4 regions of the Succinispira mobilis DSM 6222 genome follow, and region 2 is predicted to be linked to each of the others. Evidence: riboswitches for the same ligand, from Rfam matches in the RefSeq annotation. Region 2 holds a riboswitch; each other region holds the start of a gene.
The links. A riboswitch is a leader RNA that binds a small molecule or an ion and turns the genes downstream of it on or off. The one in region 2 is predicted to bind S-adenosylmethionine.
Positions count from the first base shown of each region.

Region 1: another riboswitch for S-adenosylmethionine. It lies ahead of metK (methionine adenosyltransferase); the one in region 2 lies ahead of SUCMO_RS0102680 (MetQ/NlpA family ABC transporter substrate-binding protein).
Region 3: another riboswitch for S-adenosylmethionine. It lies ahead of SUCMO_RS0106525 (O-acetylhomoserine aminocarboxypropyltransferase/cysteine synthase family protein); the one in region 2 lies ahead of SUCMO_RS0102680 (MetQ/NlpA family ABC transporter substrate-binding protein).
Region 4: another riboswitch for S-adenosylmethionine. It lies ahead of SUCMO_RS0105910 (methionine ABC transporter ATP-binding protein); the one in region 2 lies ahead of SUCMO_RS0102680 (MetQ/NlpA family ABC transporter substrate-binding protein).

Region 1 covers NZ_KB913028.1:2,007,873-2,013,013, reverse strand. Annotated here, with positions in the region: gene pknB (Stk1 family PASTA domain-containing Ser/Thr kinase) at 1-1,377, shown strand, start outside; gene rsgA (ribosome small subunit-dependent GTPase A) at 1,374-2,261, shown strand; partial or broken gene SUCMO_RS11250 (transposase) at 2,385-2,591, opposite strand; gene metK (methionine adenosyltransferase) at 2,805-3,995, opposite strand; SAM riboswitch class I at 4,072-4,173, opposite strand; gene coaBC (bifunctional phosphopantothenoylcysteine decarboxylase/phosphopantothenate--cysteine ligase CoaBC) at 4,225-5,141, opposite strand, start outside.
Region 2 covers NZ_KB913028.1:540,980-546,120, forward strand. Annotated here, with positions in the region: gene SUCMO_RS0102670 (cysteine hydrolase family protein) at 1-795, shown strand, start outside; gene SUCMO_RS0102675 (4Fe-4S binding protein) at 1,018-2,118, opposite strand; SAM riboswitch class I at 2,292-2,392, shown strand; gene SUCMO_RS0102680 (MetQ/NlpA family ABC transporter substrate-binding protein) at 2,470-3,273, shown strand; gene SUCMO_RS0102685 (methyl-accepting chemotaxis protein) at 3,526-5,007, shown strand; gene SUCMO_RS11375 (hypothetical protein) at 5,120-5,141, shown strand, end outside.
Region 3 covers NZ_KB913028.1:1,377,481-1,382,621, forward strand. Annotated here, with positions in the region: gene murI (glutamate racemase) at 1-720, opposite strand, end outside; gene metA (homoserine O-acetyltransferase MetA) at 801-1,751, opposite strand; gene SUCMO_RS0106525 (O-acetylhomoserine aminocarboxypropyltransferase/cysteine synthase family protein) at 1,819-3,108, opposite strand; SAM riboswitch class I at 3,191-3,292, opposite strand; gene nspC (carboxynorspermidine decarboxylase) at 3,623-4,726, shown strand; gene SUCMO_RS0106535 (saccharopine dehydrogenase family protein) at 4,756-5,141, shown strand, end outside.
Region 4 covers NZ_KB913028.1:1,231,545-1,236,685, reverse strand. Annotated here, with positions in the region: gene SUCMO_RS0105920 (MetQ/NlpA family ABC transporter substrate-binding protein) at 1-17, opposite strand, end outside; gene SUCMO_RS0105915 (methionine ABC transporter permease) at 31-690, opposite strand; gene SUCMO_RS0105910 (methionine ABC transporter ATP-binding protein) at 659-1,717, opposite strand; SAM riboswitch class I at 1,801-1,909, opposite strand; gene SUCMO_RS0105905 (YerC/YecD family TrpR-related protein) at 2,116-2,406, shown strand; gene htpG (molecular chaperone HtpG) at 2,504-4,414, shown strand; gene SUCMO_RS0105895 (cob(I)yrinic acid a,c-diamide adenosyltransferase) at 4,481-4,984, opposite strand; gene ndk (nucleoside-diphosphate kinase) at 5,006-5,141, opposite strand, start outside.

The sequences.
Region 1 (5,141 bases), 1.5 Mb from region 2:
AATAATGATGTAATGGGCTCAGTCCACTATGTATCACCAGAGCAGGCGGCAGGAAAAAGTGTAACAGCTCAATCAGATATTTATTCTTTAGGGATAGTTTTATTTGAAATGCTTACGGGCCGTGTCCCTTTTGAAGCGGAAACACCTGTAGCTGTGGCGTTAAGACATGTTAAAGATAATCCACCTTTGTTACGGGAGTTTAATCCTGATATTCCGCCAGTGTTAGAGAGTATTGTTAGCAAAACTTTAGCGAAAAATCCTAGTGATCGTTATCGTACGGCGAATGAATTAATTAACGAATTAAAACGAGCAGAGATTTTAGTAAAAGATTTAATTGAGAATGATCCTTTAGATAGTACTATTTTTATTAGCAATTATTCAAACAATGCTGATGAACAAACGATTTTAATTGATAAAGATAAAATAAATAATCTTAAAAAGAAAAAATACAGTAAGGCTTTTTATGTAGCGGTAGTTTTAGGGTTGTTAGTACTTGGTTTTTTTGTGGGTATTTTTGGAGTATATGGGAATTTTTGGAGTTCCAAAGAAGTAAAAGTTCCAAATGTAGTTGGCAAACAGCAAGCTATTGCAGAGCAACTTATTCGTGAAGCCAATCTATATACAAAGATTGAAGAAGAGGAAAATTCTAAATTTGGGCCAGGTGAAGTTATTCGTCAAAAACCAGAAGCGGGTGAAACCGTAAAAGAAGGCAGACATATTACCCTTGTAGTTAATAAAGGGGGTAAGAGTGTTGATGTACCGGACATTGTAGACTTGAACATTGAACAAGCAAAAATCAGGTTAAGGGATGCTGGTTTGAAATTAGGGATAGTCAAGGAAAGTTTTACTGATAAAATCAAAGAAGATACGGTAATTGGGCAAGAACCAATAGCTAAAAGTAAGGTGGAAAGAAATAGTACAGTGGATATAATTATTGCCAAGAAGCAAGTAGCTAAAGTTAAAACCCCTGATTTAAGCGGACTTAGTGTAGAAAAAGCCAAAAAAGTTTTGGAAGCGGCTAAATTATCAGTGGGCAATATTAGTGAAAGAGCAGCTTCAGAAAGTTTCGGTAGTGTTGTGTCTCAATCACCGAGTGCTAATGAAGAAGTTTTAGTAGGTAGTAAAGTTGATATAGTTATAGCCAAGGCCGGAACAGTAACTAGAAAAAATAATATTGTTGAATTTGTGGTTCCTAGTAGTGATGGCTTGCATAATGTGCGCATCGATGTAATCCGCAATGGTTCACGGGAAAGAGTTTATGAAAATACGCATAAAGCTGGAGAGCGAATTCGTTTGACTATCGAAAATAGTGGTAGTGGCGATGTAAGAGTAGAATTCTATGTTAATGGCGCATTGTTAGAGGAGAAGCGAGTTTGAGTGGATTAATAGAAGGCTTGGTTATTAGAGCGTATAATAGTTACTATTATGTACAAACAGCAGTGCAGTCAGAGCTAATAACTTGCAAGTTGCGAGGTAAGTTTAAAAAAGGCCGGTTTGCTTTAACAGTAGGAGATCGAGTGAAAATTTTACTGGATGGAGAAAATAACGCAAGTATTGAAGAAATTTTGCCACGGCATAATAGTTTGTTGCGTCCAGTTGTTGCTAATGTGGAACAAGTCTTGTTAGTGTTTGCAATGCGCGATCCTGACTATAGTTTTACTTTGATTGATAAAATGCTGGCTTTGTATGCTAAAGCAAAAGTGCGAGTAGTATTATGTTTTAATAAAAGCGAATTAGAAGTGGCAGAGCAAGAACAGTTAAAACAATTATACGGTAAAATTGGCTATCCAGTGCTGTTCGTTTCTGCTCGGGAAAAATTAGGTCTACAAAAACTTAAAGAGTGTTTGCAAGATAAAATAACGGTTTTAGCAGGTCCTTCTGGTGTGGGGAAATCAAGCATTTTAAATGCTATTCAAGAAGGTTTGAAGCTAAATACTGGGGAGTTAAGTAAAATTTCGCGTGGTAAACATACGACACGTTATTCAGAGTTGCTAAAGTTAGATTTTGGTGGTTATATAGCAGACACACCGGGCTTTAGTAGTGTTGATAATGAACTGTTTAAGGGGGATAATCTAACCGAGCTATTTGAAGATATTCGTCAAGTAGCAAAAGGTTGTAAGTTCTCCTCGTGTAAACATGATCAAGAACCTAATTGTGCAGTTAAACAAGCAGTGGCGACGGGAGAAATCTCTAGTAGTCGATACCAAACATATCTGACAATCTATCAAGAGCTGAAGGCCTTGCGGGATAATTTTAAATAGGGAAAATACCTGTGCAGAGTAAGTCTGTGCAGGTATTTTTGGTTCTTTGTCAAATGTTGTGGTGTGAATAATAAAGAAACATATTTAGACTGGATTAAGAATGAAAAAGTTCTTAATCCAGTTTTAACTTTTTGAAGAAGCAATGAACAATAATAGATTGCGGAAACGCTTGAAATTTCTAAGACCAAAAGAAACACGTTTTAGCACTTTAGCGCGATTGTTACAACCTTCAGTATAACTATTAGTGAAGCCAGTATTTAAAGCCGCAATAATTTCGTTTTTCCAAGAATAAATGGTATCAGCAAGTTTACTAAATTTCTCAATTCCTGACTGTTTAGCTTTTTCTTACCAGATTAAAAGGTTTTTAAAATATCTTTGCTACTAATAGCGTTATGAAATAATTCTTTGAGCATATAAGCTTTTCTGATATTCTCGGAAAGAGAAATCATATTTAATAATTGGAGTTGAGCTTCTGAAGTTAATCATGAAAAAGAGGCCGTCGCACTAGGGCGACAGCCTCTTTGAATTTAAAAATTTTATAGTTTATAGACCAGCGTCTTTTTTTAGTTCAGCGACTTTATCAAGCTTTTCCCAAGGAAGTTCAATATCAGTACGGCCCATGTGTCCATAAGCAGCAGTTTGCTTGTAAATTGGGCGACGAAGATCAAGAGCTTTGATAATGCCAGCTGGACGCAAATCAAAATGTTTTTGTACTAGTTGGGCAATTTTTTCTTCAGAAATTTTAGCTGTACCAAAAGTATCTACTAAAACAGAAACTGGTTTAGCGATACCAATAGCATAAGCTAGTTGGATTTCGCATTTGTCAGCTAGACCAGCAGCAACGATGTTTTTAGCTACATAACGAGCTGCATAAGCTGCAGAGCGATCTACTTTTGTTGGATCTTTACCTGAGAAAGCACCGCCACCATGACGAGCCATACCGCCATAAGTATCTACAATTATTTTACGGCCTGTAAGACCAGAATCACCTTGTGGTCCACCAACAACAAAGCGGCCTGTTGGATTAATGTAGTATTTAGTATTTTCATCTAGTAAGTTTGCATCTACTACAGGAAGAATTACTAGTTCTTTAAGATCTTTAGCAATTTGTTCTAAAGAAACTTCAGGACCGTGTTGAGTAGAAATAACAATTGTATCTACACGTACTGGTTTATCATCTTCGTACTCTACAGTAACTTGAGTTTTACCATCAGGGCGAAGATAAGGTAAAGTGCCATCTTTACGAACTTTAGTAAGTTGTAAAGCTAATTTGTGGGCTAAAGAAATTGGTAAAGGCATAAATTCAGGGGTTTCATTACTAGCATAACCAAACATCATGCCTTGGTCGCCAGCGCCAATAGCTTCGATGTAATCTTGTTCACCTTGTTTAGCTTCTAAAGATTTATCTACACCCATAGCAATATCTGCAGATTGTTCATCAATAGAAACTAAAATACCGCAAGTTTCACCATCAAAACCATATTTTGCACGGTCATAACCGATGTCAACAATAGTTTTGCGAACTACTTTAGGAATATCAACATAGCAAGATGTTGTGATTTCGCCAACTACGTGAACTTGGCCAGTAGTAACTAAAGTTTCGCAAGCAACACGAGCTTCTGGATCTTGAGCCAAAATCGCATCTAAAACAGAATCAGAAATTTGGTCGGCTATTTTATCAGGATGTCCTTCAGTAACAGATTCAGAGGTAAATAGTCGTTTCATTTTTGACATAAAAAAGTATCACTCCTTAATTGTAATAAGAAAAAATAAAAACTCCCAAAAATGGGAGTTAGATTTAGTTATCTATTTCCCATCTTGCTATATAATAGCAGGAATTGGCACCGTTTGATAAAAATCATGGTTGCCGCAGCTTCATCGGGCCATTCCCTCAGCTAACTCTTGATGAGTACAATATTTACTTACAGCATAGATTATACTGGAAAAAAATAGATTTTGCAAGCTAGATTTTTCTTTTCGCCAAGATGCAGTCGAGAAGAATGTTTGCTACTTTAGTTTTGCTCATTTGTTCTAAGGAACAAATTTCTCCATCGGGATAGAGCAATTTAACGATGTTGGTATCGGCATTAAACCCAGCCCCACTTAAGGTTACATCATTAGCGACAATCATATCAAGATTTTTCTTGCGTAATTTTTCTTGGGCATTACTAATTAAATCATTAGTTTCGGCCGCAAAACCAACCAAAAATTGTTTGGTTTTCTTTTGCCCAAGATCGGCCAGGATATCAGGATTTTTCTCTAAAACAATAGTTAAATTAGCATCAGCTTGTTTTTTTATTTTTTGAGAGCTGACTTCTTTGGGGCGATAATCAGCAACCGCCGCAGCCTTAATTACAATATCGGCTTGGGTAAAATAATCTAAAACCGCAGCATGCATTTCCCTAGCGCTGTCTACAGCAATAAAATTAACTTTAGCAGGCACAGGAAGATTGCTGGGACCTGAAATTAATGTAACCTGTGCACCGCGAGCTATAGCCGCTTGGGCTATAGCATAGCCCATTTTACCGCTAGAATGATTACTGATATAGCGAACGGGGTCGATCGCTTCGCGCGTCCCAGCGGCAGTTACTAGAATATTTAAACCAGCTAGGTCTTGAGCTGCAACAATAGTTTGTTCGAGATATTCAACAATTGCTTGAGGTTCAGGCAGACGTCCGGCGCCGCTCGTACCACAAGCTAGATGACCTTCAGCGGCTGGCAAAACTTTATAACCTAGATCCAGTAATTTCTGTAAATTTGCTTTAGTTATCGGGTGCTCATACATATTAGTATTCATTGCTGGACAAATAACTATTTGGGCTGGTGTGGCTAATAAGGTTGTTGACAGCATATCATCCGCGATTCCGGTAGCCATTTTGG
Region 2 (5,141 bases):
TGTCACCCGCAAGCCAGTCTATATGTTCCCGGCGCGGAGGCGGACATGGCGCGATTAGCTGAGTTTATCTATCGGAATGTCAGTGATTTAGATGCCCTATATTTTAGTTTTGATACGCACTCTTGTTTTCAAATATTTTTTCCCGCCTTTTGGGTAAATGCCAACCAACAGCAGCCTGCACCTTTTACGATTATTACCGCTCAAGAAGTGGCTCAAGGTAAATGGCGGGCGGTGCGTGAGCCGGAATTTGCCTTGCAATATCTGCGTCAGCTAGAGGCTACAGGTAAATATCAGCTTTGTATCTGGCCTTATCATACAATGATGGGGGCCATTGACCATGCTTTAGCGCCAGTGCTCTTTGAAAGTGCTCTATTTCATGCCCAAGTAACAGGACGTGAGACTTTTTGGCAGGTTAAGGGGCGGGCACCACTTACAGAAAACTATAGTGTGTTTGCGCCAGAGATTACGAAACTAGTTACAGCTGATACGCAGCTTAAGGTAGGGAGCTTTAATGTCGAGCTATTAAATAAGCTAATGCGTTATGATCGGATTTATATTGCGGGTGAGGCTAGTTCACATTGTGTGCGGTTTACGATTGCAGATTTAGTGCAGCAATTAATGAGTGTAGATCGCAGTTTGTTAACTAAACTGTATATTTTGCAAGATTGTATGTCGCCAGTACCGGCAATTCCCAATGTAGTGGATTTTCCAGCTTTAGCGACACAAGCTTTAGCGGAATTTGCCGCTTTAGGCGTAAATATTGTCAAATCTACGGATGAAATTTATACTTGGTGATGAAAAATAAAGTGCAGGCGTAGCGATTAATTATTTCCTGGCGATAAGAAACAACAATTGCTGCTAAGCGAAATTTTTTGACGCCAGCAACAGCTAAATTTTACGTAATATTTTTTTAAAACTTATTCATGTTCCGATTGATTGTCAATAAAGAATATAAAAGCTGGTAATAGCTAAATAGTAGAAAAAAGTCAGGCATAAAGTCTGACTTTTTTAGTTAACTTATTTTTTAGGCAGTAGTTTGCGAATGATTTCTGCAAGTTTAGTTTCGGAGATATCATGTTGGGCGCGAAATTGTTTTACGGTCAGATTCGTCTCTGTATTAGCAGGGAGCTGTAGTTCTTGCATTAGTTTAGTTCTATCAACTTTTAGAGCCGTTAAGGCTTGGTCTAGGTTCATCCAACCGCGGATATCTTCGGTGCTAGTAACATTTTTACCAGTAATCATATTGGGAGTTTTAGATTGCCAGTAGGGGGTATGTTGGACGGTCAAAATAATTGCACCAAACAAAAGTACGGCACTTAGCATAACGGCAATTGTTTTAGACGTTTGCCAATTGCCAAAACGAGCTTTAAGTTCTAGGGCTTGGACTGGACAGGCCTCGGTACAGCGGTTACAACGAATACATTGCCCTGAATCTGTAGGTTGGCTAGCAATCTTAATTGCGGTAGGACAGGTGCGGTCGCATTTGTGACAGTTAATACAGTTGTCCTTACGGTTGATTTTCAGGAAACTGATTTTAGATAAGGGATTAATGATAACACTGAGCGGACAAAGATAACGACACCAAGCTCTTTCAAGAGTAAGTGAAATTAAAATAAAAAACACAATTACCATAGCGGAGCTAAAGTCTTCGACATTCATATGAAAAATTTTTTTATAGGGGTCAAATTCTTCAAACCAAAGTCGTTTAGTATTGATGGTCATGTAGATAATTAAAAGAAAAAATAAATATTTACTATAGCCTAAAATTTGGTCTAAAGCAGGTGGGAGGATTAGTTTTTGAGGATAAAATTTTTCACGGAGGCGATACAGCCATTCGCTCAAACTACCTAGCGGGCAAATCCAGCCACAGAAGACAGCACCAAATAATAGGGTGGTAATAATTAGCGCTAGTAGGAGCCAAAGATTACTGGGGGCAGTTTTCATCAGGTAAGAACCGCCACTAACTAAACTAGGGAGAGTTTCGATAGCTCCAAATAAACAATAAGAATCAATTGGTGGAACTCCCTGAGGCCCGCCACCAACTATTTGATGGCGTAAACCAAGCCAAGCTGCCAGCACGACAAAGCCTAATTGAATAAGATGACGAACTTTTAGCATTTTAAATCACCTCGTGCGATATTTTAGCTAAATTATAGCACTATTGCGAAAAATTAACAGGGATAATAAAACAAAATAGACAAAAGTACTTAAAATAAATACAGATAAGCTAAAAATAAAATATTCTTGACAAAGATACTAGGAAAATGTATAATAACAAAAAAGTTAATAGACTCTTATCAAGAGTGGTCGAGGGACTGGCCCGATGACACCCGGCAACCAACACGTAAAGTATGGTGCTAAATCCAGCAGGATTAATCCTGGAAGATGAGAGGGAGCGTGTATATGCGACCTTTCGCTTTAGAAGGGTCGTTTTCTTTTATTAAAAAAATTTTTTGGAGGTTATTATTTATGAAAAAAAGTTATTTATCTATTTTCCTAGTAGTGCTATGTTTGGCACTTACCGCTTGTGGTGGCCAAGCTAAAAAAGAAGAAGGCAAAACTCTAAAAGTGGCGGCGACAGCTGTGCCACATGCAGAGATTTTAAACTTTGTAAAACCGTTGTTAGCTAAAGAAAAAATTAATTTAACTGTAGTAGAAATGGCCGATTATGTGCGTCCTAATGTGGCTGTTGCTGATAAAGAGTTAGATGCAAACTTTTTTCAACATACCCCTTATTTAGAAAAATTCACTAAAGATCGTAAGCTGGATTTAGTGAAAGTCAATGGTGTTCATGTAGAACCAATGGGTATTTATTCTAAAAAAGTTAAAGATTTAAAAGATATTCCCGCAGAAGCTACAATTAGTATTCCGAATGATCCAACTAACGGGGGTCGCGCTTTATTATTATTAGAAAAAGCAGGCATAATCAAATTAAAAGATAAAGCGGGTATTACAGCTACAGTTCAAGATATTGTGGCTAATCCTAAAAACGTAAAAATTAAAGAAATTGAAGCCCCACAATTACCAAGAACTTTAGATGATGTAACTTTAGCGGTAATTAATACTAACTACGCTTTAGATGCAAAACTTAATCCAACTAAAGATGCCTTAGTTATCGAAGATAAGAATTCTCCTTATGTAAATATTTTAGTTTGCCGAAAAGGTGAAGAAAACAGACCAGAAATTCAAGCTTTAGCAAAAATATTAAATAGCCCAGAAGTTAAGAAATTCATTGAAGAAAAATACAAAGGTGCTGTTGTAGCAGCATTTTAATAAAAACAAGCTATCTCTTTAGGAATAAAGGCTGTGTTTAGATGTTTGAGCTTAAATTTCGACTCTAGTTAAAGCACTTGAAGACTAAAAAAGAGATAGCTTGTTTTTTATTTTATACAATAGTTTACTAAACTGCTAGTAATCCTATTGTATTTGAAGATAAAAGTTAATTAATAAAAATTATCCGTTGACAAAGCATATGTTAAACAGTAAACTAAAAAATAAAGAGTTTATCTTTAAGAGGTGGAGTATATGGTTAATTTTTTTAGAAAACAAACCGGTTGCAGTGAAGTTATAGATATTTTGAAAATTGTAGATGCCAAAATGCAAGGACAAGAGGCTTCATTAGTAGGCTTAAAAGTAGAGAATCCTTTACATCAACGGATTTTAAATCAATTCGAACGATTGTTTAACAATGAATCTAAGATGTCTAAGGTGAGTAATGGGATGTTGGGCGCGGTATCTTCTTTGAGTGATTTTGACGTGCGCATGAAGCATTCGGCAGAGTCATTGGCAGATTTTTCCGAGCAATTATCCTTATTAAGCGAGTCTAATTTGGCGGTGGTTGAGCAAATAACAGCAAGCATGAATGATGTAAACGAAACTATTGAGCAAACATCCAATAAAATGGTACATTTGTCGAAGGATTCTAGTGATTTAATTGCCAAAAATGATCAAAGTATTATTCAAATAACCGAGATTGATCAACTTAAAGAAGCTGTTGTCGGTGATACTCAAAAACTAAGTAAACAATTTGAAGAATTAACAGCCATGACGGCTCATATCAGTGATATTGTTAATGGGGTGGCAGCAATTGCCGAACAAACTAATTTGTTAGCGCTAAATGCTTCGATTGAGGCGGCACGAGCTGGCGAGATGGGCAGAGGTTTTGCCGTAGTAGCTGAAGAAATTCGCAAGTTGGCGGACAGCACTAAAGGTAGTTTGCAAGATATGCGGGGCTTTGTCGGGAATATTCAACTAGCGGCTCAGGCCGGGAAAGATAGCTTGCAAGAAACCTTAAATTCTACGCAATTGATGAATGAAAAATTAGATAATGTCTCTGGGACAGTTCAAGAAAATGTGGCGATGTTGAAAAATACAGTACAAGATGTTGAGGGTGTGGCAGAATTATTGGTTCAAGTTAAGGAAGCGGCCAATCAAGTAAATCAAGCTATGAACTTGTCAGCCAGTGATGCTGAAAAACTTACGACAGTAACTAGAGACATTCACCGCGACGCAGTCCAAAGTCGTGAAAATGCAGAATATATTTCGAAGATAGATACAGAATTGAGTGGTTTTGTAAAAGATATGTTTGTAGCGCTTAATGGGAGTGTGCACGCTATTTCGAATGTAGAGCTTTTGCAAAATTTAGCTAAAGCTAAGGAAGCACATCGGGCTTGGATAACTAAGCTTAAGACAATGGTTGCCGATATGAAAACGGTGCCATTACAGACAGATTCTAAACGATGCGCGTTTGGGCATTTTTATCATGCGATAACGATTGAAGATCCGGCGGTAAAAAAAGAGTGGCACTCAATTGATGCCGTACATGATGAATTGCATAGTTTAGGCGGGGAAGTTATTGAGGCGATCAAGGCGGGCGATAGTAATTTAGCGCGTCAGTTAGTTGCCAGAGTTGACGGCCTATCAAAACAGATATTTGCGAAAATTGATAGCACTATTCAAGTGATTGAACAAAAATCAAAAATTGGCGAAGAATTGTTACGGCACTAAGGAAAACTGCGCAATAGTTTTAGTATTACAGTTAGATAGACTAACTAGTTGATTTTTGTCGGATATGTTTTGTTTGGATAGTCTTATAAGGCGCACTTAGCTGATAAAGGTATTGGCTAAGGTTGACAAAATTA
Region 3 (5,141 bases), 840 kb from region 2:
GTTAATAATTTCCACGGTTCCTTGGCTTTCACTATTATTTAGCAAATTTTTCTCCTGCAACTGATTTCTTAGCTGGTTAACTGTACCTAAACTTCCATCGATTACTGCTGTAGTTTGTGGCAAAATTTCTTGCAAAGCTTTTTTTATAAATGGATAGTGTGTACAGCCTAAAACAACCACGGAAATTTTCTCTTGCAAATATGGTTTCAATAAATCGTTTAAAAATTTTTGAACTTTTGCACCATTTATTTGACCTTGCTCTATTAGTTCTACCAAGCCTGGACAAGCTAAAGGTAGAACCTGATCAGCATCCGCATACCGTTCAACCAAATTAAAAAATTTTTCACGTTTTAAAGTCATCGGCGTTGCCATAATCAATATTTTTTGATTATGGCTTATTTTTATTGCTGGTTTTACAGCTGGTTCAATTCCAATTATCGGCATATCCTGATATCTAATTCTTAAATCATTAATCGCTACACTTGTCGCTGTATTACAAGCAATAACAATTGCTTTAACTGGCTTTTGACGTAATACTTCTACAGCATTGAAGGTCAATTTGCGGATTTGCACATCAGTTTTTATTCCATAGGGAGCATTTTGGGAATCACCATAATAGATAAATTTTTCATTTGGTAATAATTTTACGGCTTCACGTAAAACACTTATTCCGCCTACCCCTGAATCCATAAAGCCAATCGGTAACTGTTGGATATTCATAAATTATTCACCTTCATAAATTACTAAAATTGCTACAACGTTCTATATTATAACAGTATTTTAGCCTAAAGGAAATTATTTTATTGCTTAGAACTAGTTCCTTTTGTATCTTTAGCTAGAACTTCTAAATTGTAAGGTGTTTCCTGATAAACATAATAATTTAGCCAGTTGAAAAAAAGTAAATTTGCTGTACTTCGCCATAAAACTACTGGTTTTTGTTCCGGATCATTATCTTTGTAGTAATTATCTGGAATATGAATGTCCATCCCTAAATTAACATCTCGATCATACTCATCTTTTAAACTATTAGGGTCGTATTCAGCATGACCAGTTAAGAATATTCTTCGCCCCGCCTTATCTGATAAAGCAAATGGTCCAGCTATATCAGATTTAGCTAAAACATGTAGTTCTGGTGCTTGTTCAATATCACTTAACCTATTTTCTGTATGACGCGAGTGTGGCACATAAAAAACATCATCAAATCCTGTAAATAATTTATTAGGCACACTCTCAACTATTTCATGTGGATAAACACCAAATTGTTTTTTATCTAAATACTGTTTCGGAATATTGTAGTGATAGTATAACCCAGCTTGTGCCCCCCAACAAATATGTAATGTAGAATATACATTACTTTTGCTCCACTCCATTATTTCACAAAGCTCCGCCCAATAATCAACTTCTTCAAATTCCATTTTTTCTACTGGCGCTCCCGTGATAATCATTCCATCATATTTTCGGTCTTTTATAGACTCAAATTTTTCATAAAATTTTATCAAATGATCTGCTCCAGTATTTGTAGGTGTATAGCTTGAGGTATATAAAAAATCCACTTCTACTTGAATCGGAGTATTACTCAATAATCTTAACAACTGGGTTTCTGTTACAATTTTATTAGGCATTAAATTCAATAATAAAATTTTCAAAGGTCGAATATCTTGTTCATAAGCCCGGCTTTCTTTAATAACAAAAATATTTTCCTGTTCTAGTATCGCAGTTGCCGGTAAATTGTCTGGTATTTTAATTGGCATAATTACACTCCTTGCATAATAATTTGCACTATTAGTAACTAGTCTAATTTTTTTTCATTGTTAGCTATTAAGCTTGAGATTTTTCTAATGCTTGCTCTAAATCAGCAATTATATCAGCCACATCTTCAATTCCTACTGAAAGACGAATTAAATCTTCTTGTACACCAGAGCTTTTTAACTGTTCTGGCGTAAGTTGAGAATGAGTTGTACTGGCTGGATGAATCACTAAAGTTTTTGCATCACCAACATTTGCTAATAAGGAAATCAACTTTAAACTATTAATAAATTTGCGCCCAGCTTCCAAACCACCTTTTATCCCAAAAGTAAAAATCGAGCCCGCTCCTTTGGGCAAATACTTATCTGCTTTAGTTTTTTGCTCACTATTAGGTAAGCTAGAGTAGTTCACCCAACTAACGGCTGAATTTTTTTGCAGATATTGAGCTATTTCTAAGGCGTTTTTCACATGTTTTTGCATTCTTAAGGGTAAAGTTTCTATTCCTAAAAGAATTAAAAAAGCATTAAAAGGACTAATTGTTGCGCCAAAATCACGCAAAATCTGAACTCGCAAACGAGTTATAAATGCAGCTGCACCAATGTCAACTGCGTAATTTATACCTTGATAACTTGGATCGGGCTGACTTAAAAGTGGAAATTTATTGGAATTCCAATCGAATTTTCCTGCATCAACTACTACACCACCCATAGCTACCCCATGTCCACCTAAAAATTTTGTGGCGGAATGAATTACAATATCGGCACCAAAATCTATGGGCTTTAATAAGTACGGTGTCACAAAAGTAGCATCTACCATAAGTGGTATCCCGTTTTTGTGTGCTAGTTTAGCCACACCTTCTATATCTAAAACATCTCCACTAGGATTACCTAATGCTTCAGCATAAACTAACTTGGTTCTTTCTGTTATCGCCGCAGCAAAGTTTTCTAATTCACTAGCATCAACAAATTTAACTTTTATTCCTAACCGCGGTAAATTATAAGCAAATAAATTGTAGGTACCACCGTATAAACTAGCAGAGCTAACAATTTCATCTCCCGACTCAAGAATATTTAAAATTGCACCAATAATTGCTGCCTGTCCAGAAGCAAATGCAATTGCTCCTATTCCGCCTTCTAATGTTGCAATTCTTTTCTCTAACACATCAGTAGTCGGATTGCTAATCCGTGTATAGATGTAGCCATTTGCTTTTAAACTAAATAAATCAGCAGCATGTTGCGTATCTTGAAAATTATAAGCAGTTGTTTGATATATTGGTACAGCTCTAGCCCCAGTTGTAGGGTCTGGAATTTGTCCGGCATGAATAGCCAAAGTTTCTATTCCAGCATTTTCTAATAAACTCATAATAAAATCCCCCCAAATATTTTAGTAACAAAAAGAAATTAAAAAGCTCTTCCCGCGAGGAAAGAGCTTTTATTCCGCTTTCCTCTCATCTTCCAGGAAATTATCCTGCTGGATTTAGCACCTTTCGCATTGCGATGGTTGCCGGGTTTCATCGGGCCAGTCCCTCTACCACTCTCGATAAGAGTTCTATATTCTTCTGTTATTTTCTATATATTACATTGCCGAGATATTTTTGTCAACTATTTTATTTTAAGTTGCGTCTACTCATCATTAGTAATACTTTTGTTTCCTTCCAGTAAACCTTTTGTGTTTTCTTATATTTAAATTTAAATTTCGTTGAAAACTACAGCATTTCTAAGAAATGCGAACCTAATTCATTAAATCGGCATTTTAAAATAAAAAACATCCAATTTAAAAAGATTTATTGACGAAATATAAATTAATCTGTACAATAATATCATCACGCAAATTTTTGTTCGTGGTGATTTTTTATGTATAGAGGAGCCGCGCAATAATGAAACTACAAACGCCTTATTATCTTTTAGATGAAAACAAGCTCCTAGCTAATATGCTAGTTATTGATAAAATTAATAAACTATCAGGAGCTAAATGTGTACTAGCATTGAAATGTTTTTCAACTTGGAGCGTATTTAACCTGATGCGCCCCTATATGGCTGGTACCACTTCAAGTTCTTTATATGAAGCCAAACTTGGGCATGAAGAGTTTGGTGGCGAAACCCATGCTTATTGTGTTGGTTATTCTAAAGAAGATCTATTAGAAATACGTAAATTTGCTGATAAAGTAATTTTCAATTCTATTTCTCAGTTAGAAACTTATTATGAACTTGTAGCTGACAAAAAAATCGGCTTACGTGTCAATCCTGGTATTAGTAATTCTGGCTTTGATTTAGCTAATCCAACACGCAAATTTTCTCGCTTAGGTATTTTAGATAAAAATTTAATAGCCAAGCAATTATCTAAAATTGATGGTCTTATGTTTCATTACAACTGCGAAAATGCTGATTTCAACTCTTTTTCTGAGCAACTCGATTATTTAGGCGAGACTTATGGCGAATTTTTATTTAAACTTAATTGGATAAGTTTAGGTGGAGGCATTTATTTCACTAAAGCCGGCTATCCTATTGAAGCTTTTTGCAATAAACTGAAAGCTTTTTCTGAAAAGTACAATATTCAAATTTATCTAGAACCTGGGGAAAGTTCAATCACTAATGCCGGTGAATTAGTTACTAGTGTCGTTGATATCGTCCACAATGAAATTGATATAGCTATAGTTGATGCTTGTATAGAAGGACATATGCTCGATTTACTAATTTATCGCCTAGACGCTAAGGTCCTAGAACAACCTGATGCATCATTTAAATATATGGTCGCTGGCCGCTCTTGCTTAGCTGGGGATGTTTTTGGAACATACAAATTTCCTGACAAGTTAAAGATAGGTGATGAGGTTCGTTTCCAAGATGCTGCCGGATACACAATGGTCAAAAAGAATTGGTTTAATGGACTACAAATGCCATCTATAGTTATTAAAAAACTCAACGGAGAATTACAGTTAATTCGACAATTCACCTATGAGGATTTTAAATATAGTTTATCCTAAAATAAAAATATTAAAGGGGGAGTTCTTAATTGAAAAAGAATGTTTTGATTATTGGTGCGGGTGCAGTTGGACATGTGGTAGCTCACAAATGTGCAATGCACAACGATGTTTTGGGTGATATTTGCGTAGCTTCACGCACTCAAGAAAAATGTGACAAAATAATCGAAAGTATTCATCACAAAAAAAATATGAAAGATACTACTAAGAGGTTATATTCACGCACTGTGGATGCTCTTGATGTTCCTGCCTTAGTAAAACTAATCGAGGATACAAACTCTCAAATAGTTATTAATGTGGGTCAATCCTACGTTAATATGTCTGTTTTAGAGGCATGTATTCAAGCAGGTGTTGCTTACATGGATACAGCTATCCATGAAGACCCAAATAAGGTTTGTGAAAATCCACCTTGGTATGC
Region 4 (5,141 bases), 690 kb from region 2:
ATAAAATATTTTTTCATTTAAATATCTCCCTTATAATTTATTTTTATTGAATTTTTTTGCTAAATAATCACCACAAGATTGTACTAATTGGACTTGAACAATTAAAATCAAAACCGTGATAATCATAATATCTATACGGAAACGTTGATAACCGTATCTTATTGCCAGGTCACCTAAACCGCCGCCACCTAAAGCACCAGCCATTGCAGAGTAGCCGATTAGACTAATAATCGCTAAAGTAATCCCCAAAATAATAGCCGGCATTGCTTCAGGAATTAACACTTTGATAATTATTTGTAATGGTGTTGCTCCCATAGCTTGAGCTGCTTCAATAACTCCATATTGTACCTCTTTTAAAGCGCCCTCTATTATTCTAGCAATAAAGGGCGTTGCAGATATGGTTAAGGGGACTATTGCCGCTGTAGTTCCGATAGAAGTGCCAACTATCATTCGAGTTAGTGGAATAATTGCTACCATTAAGATTATAAAAGGAACCGAGCGAGTCGCATTAACTATATTTCCTAAAATATTATTAAATGCTTTATTTTCTAAAATATGCCCTTTATCTGTAACAGTTAAAATGATTCCCAAGGGTGCTCCAAACATAGTTGATAAGAATGTAGATATTGCAACCATGTAACATGTTTCTGCTAAAGATTCAAGCAGTAGCTGTATTAGTTCTTCTGGCATAACCAACTACCTCCGTTTTCAAGTTTTGTTCTTTCAAATAAATTAGGGCTTTTTGTATATTAGTTCCTTCACCAGCAAGTTCAACCACAAGTGTTCCATAGGGAACGTCTTTGATATAATCAATATTACCATATAAAATACTTGTATTGACATCAAAACGACGGATTATTCCAGAGATTATCGGTTCTTCAGTAGATGAGCCGATAAAAGCTAAGCGCAAAATTAAATTGCCATTTTCGATTGGTGTAGGCGATAATTTTAAATGCTTAACAACTGCAGGTAATTCTTGATTATTAATTACACTAATAAATTCTTTAGTAGTTTGTTGTTGTGGGTTAGTAAAAACTTCAAGTATTTCACCCTGTTCAATAATTGTTCCTCCCTCAATCACTGCTACCTTATCACAAATTTCCTTAATTACTTGCATTTCATGAGTTATTAGCACAATGGTTAAATTAAATTTCTTGTTAATGTCTTTTAAGAGCTCTAAAATTGATTTTGTTGTCTGTGGATCCAATGCTGAAGTAGCTTCATCACACAATAAAACTTTCGGATTAGAAGCTAAAGCTCTTGCTATACCAACCCGTTGTTTTTGACCACCGGAGAGTTGCGAAGGGTAATAGTTAGCCCTTTCCCCCAAACCAACTAGTTCTAAGAGCGGCTTGACTCTTTCTTCAATTTCTCTTTTGCTTACACCTTGTATTTCTAAAGGGAAAGCAACATTTTCATAGATAGTTCGTGAAGCTAGTAAGTTGAAATGCTGAAAAATCATTCCTATTTCATATCGAGCTTTGCGTAATTCGAACTCACTGAGTTGGGTAATATCTTGTCCAGCAACCACTACATTCCCCGATGTTGGTTCTTCTAACCTGTTGATGCATCTGATTAATGTGCTCTTTCCCGCACCACTTTGACCTATAATTCCAAATATTTCACCTTTCTTTATTTCCAGGGAAATATCTTTAAGAGCATAAATATTGCCTGATTTGCTTTCATAAGTCTTTTTTAAATTTTTAATCTTAATCAAAATCCTCACCTCTTTTTTTATTGACTAAAAAAACAAAAATCTCTTCATACAGATGAAGAGATTGCTAACTATTACGTTAATCATCTTCATCTGCCGAAACACATACTGTATTCCGTTGGAATTGGCACCGTTCCTTATTGGATGGTTGCCGTAGCTTCATCGGGCCATTCCCTCAGCTACTCTGGATGAATTTCTTTATAAAATACAACTACAATGTTTACAAACAATCGTTGCATTTATTTTGCTATGTTGTTTATTGTATAGTTTTTTTTTATTTTTGTCAATATAAAAGTTAAATATTTTTTATAAATTGTTTTGCATTTTAAACAGTTAAAGGATTGCTTAAATTACGGATTTAATATAAAATTTATTTAGATAAATTATAAAGGATGATTATTATGGATAGTAGATTAAAAGATGAATTAATAGATCAGCTTTTTAAAAGTATTTTACTTTTAAAAAATGTAGAAGAGTGCTATAAATTTTTTGAAGATGTTGGTACGGTAGGAGAATTAAAATCTCTAGCGCAACGCTTGCAAGTAGCCAAAATGCTACAAGAAGGCTATATTTACGAAGAAATAATAAGGCAAACTGGCGCCAGTACAGCGACAATTTCCAGAGTTAAGCGCTGTTTAAATTATGGTGCAGATGGTTATAAGTTAGTATTAGAACGCCTTAAAGATTCATAAACAAACTTACCTCTTGACCTTTTTCGTTAATGTGTGTATCATATAACTAGCACTCGCGGAGTTAGAGTGCTAGTTATATTTTATTTGAGGTGATACTGTGTCAACTACTTATGAATTTCAAGCTGAAACAAAAAGAATGTTGCAATTAATGATTAATTCTATTTACACCAATCGTGAGATTTTCCTCAGAGAATTAATATCTAACGCCTCCGATGCTATTGATAAGCTTAGATTTGCAGCATTAACGGAGACTAATTTAGTTCCGGAGGATGCTAATTATGAGATATTCTTAGTCCCAGATCAAAAAAACAAAGCCCTTACTATTAGCGATAACGGCATTGGAATGACCCAAGAAGAATTAATTGCGAATATTGGTACAATAGCCAAATCGGGAACCAAAGAATTTATTGACAAATTGCAAAATCATGAACATCTTAATGCGACTGAATTAATCGGGCAATTTGGGGTTGGTTTTTATTCTGCATTTATGGTTGCAGATAAAATTACGCTTTTAACTAAAAAAGCTGGAACCGATTTAGCCTTTAAATGGGAATCAACTGGCGATGGCAAATATAATATTGAACCAGCTAGTAAAGAGAGTTGCGGAACAACTATCACTTTACATTTAAAAGAAGAACATACGTTAGATAGTAACAACGAACAAAATTATCTCAATCAACAAACTTTGCAAACTTTAGTAAAAAAATACTCTGATTATATTCGCTTTCCAATAAAAATGTTGTTTGACATCCCTGTTCAAGAATCTGATTCAGTTGAAACTAAACAGGAATTAAAAATACTAAATTCGATGGCACCTTTATGGACTAAAAATAAAAATGATATAAAACCGGATGAGTATAACCAGCTTTATAAACATCTTTTTTTAGATTGGCAAGATCCTTTGGATGTAATTCATACTCGGGCTGAGGGGGTTTTTGAATATATAACTTTACTATATATTCCAGAACATGCCCCATATGATTTTTATCAAAAAGAACATACTACTGGCATAAAATTATATTCTAAGAATGTTTTTATTATGGATGATTGTCGAGAACTTTTGCCAGAATACCTACGTTTTGTAAAAGGTATAATTGATACTCCAGATGTTTCATTAAACATTTCTAGAGAAATTTTACAACAAAATCAGACTTTGAAGAAAATCGGAAAAAATTTGGAAAAAACAATTTTAAAAAATCTAGAGGTCATGCTAAAAAATTCACGGGATAAGTATCTTAAATTTTTCAAAGAATTTGGCAAAGCTATTAAGCATGGAATTTATGCAGACTATTCTAGTCACGAAAAATTAAGAGAACTTCTTCTATTTCCTAGTTCGAGAAGTGTCACTGAAGACTCGTTGATCACTTTAGCTGAATATGTGGCTAATATGAAACCAGAACAAGATGTTATCTATTATGCTACTGGAAAAGATCGCCAAGCAATTGACAGTTTACCACAAATTGAAGTTTTAAAAGAAAAGGGCTTAGAGATATTGTATTTCTTAGATCGAGTAGATGAATTTGCAATTGACATGCTTGCTGAATATGCTGGTAAAAAGTTTCAGTCTATAAGCCGCGGTCAATTGGATCTTTCAAAATTTGAAACAGAACAAGATAAAGCTAGTCAAGACAAACTTATTAATGAAAATAAAGATTTATTAGAAGCAATAAAAAATGCTCTAACAGAAAAAGTTGATGAAGTTAGAATTAGCAATCGTCTAAAATCAAGTCCTGTTTGCCTTATTAGTTCTGATTCGGGTATTAGCATTTCGATGGAACAAATTTTGGCTGATGTTCAAGATAGCAAAATAAAAGCTACAAAAATTTTAGAATTAAATCCTAACCATGAAATATTTAAGACTTTAAAAAGAACCTTTGAAGTTGATGCGCAATCAGAACAATTCGTAGATTATTGCAAATTACTTTATGGACAAGCAACATTATTAGAAGGGTTAACGGTAGAAAATCCCGTAGATTTTGCTAAATTAATAGCAAAGTTAATGAAGTAAAACAGAATAACGAAAAAAGGAATTGTCATTAAGAGAGCCCAAAAGCTTTCTTACGACAATTCCTTTTTATTTTACTTCAACTTCTACACGTGCAAGAATAAAGCAAAGATCAGATATGCGATTTAGACAAACAAGCACATTATGATTAACCGCTTCTTGTTTTGAAAGAGTTATTAAACGTCTTTCTGCTCTGCGGGTTACAGTTCTTGCTAAATCTAACATTGCCGCTCCTTGTGTATCTCCTGGCACTAAAAACTTCGTTAGAGGCTGTAGTAATGCATCAAATTTATCGATGGTTTGTTCTAAAATATTTACATGTTCAGTAGTAATATATGGCTGCTCTAGCTTTAAACTAGCAACATCAGCCATTAGCATTCCCAAAAGTTTTTGTAAGCTATAAATAGTTTCACGCACATCTTCACGTTTTACAAAAGCTCTAGCCATACCTAAAACAGAATCTAGTTCGTCCACAGTTCCATAAGCATCAACACGCAAAGTATCTTTTTCTACACGCTCACCACTTAATAGACTGGTCGTACCTTTATCACCCGTTTTTGTATAAACCTTCATTTCATCACCACTTTTATTTATTTAAAATAAAATCTCATCTGGTTTAAAGAAGTTTGATACTTCTTTTGCAGCACTTTCTTCACTATCTGATCCATGAACTATGTTTTCAGCAATAGAAAGAGCATAATCGCCACGGATAGATCCAGGGACAGCATCA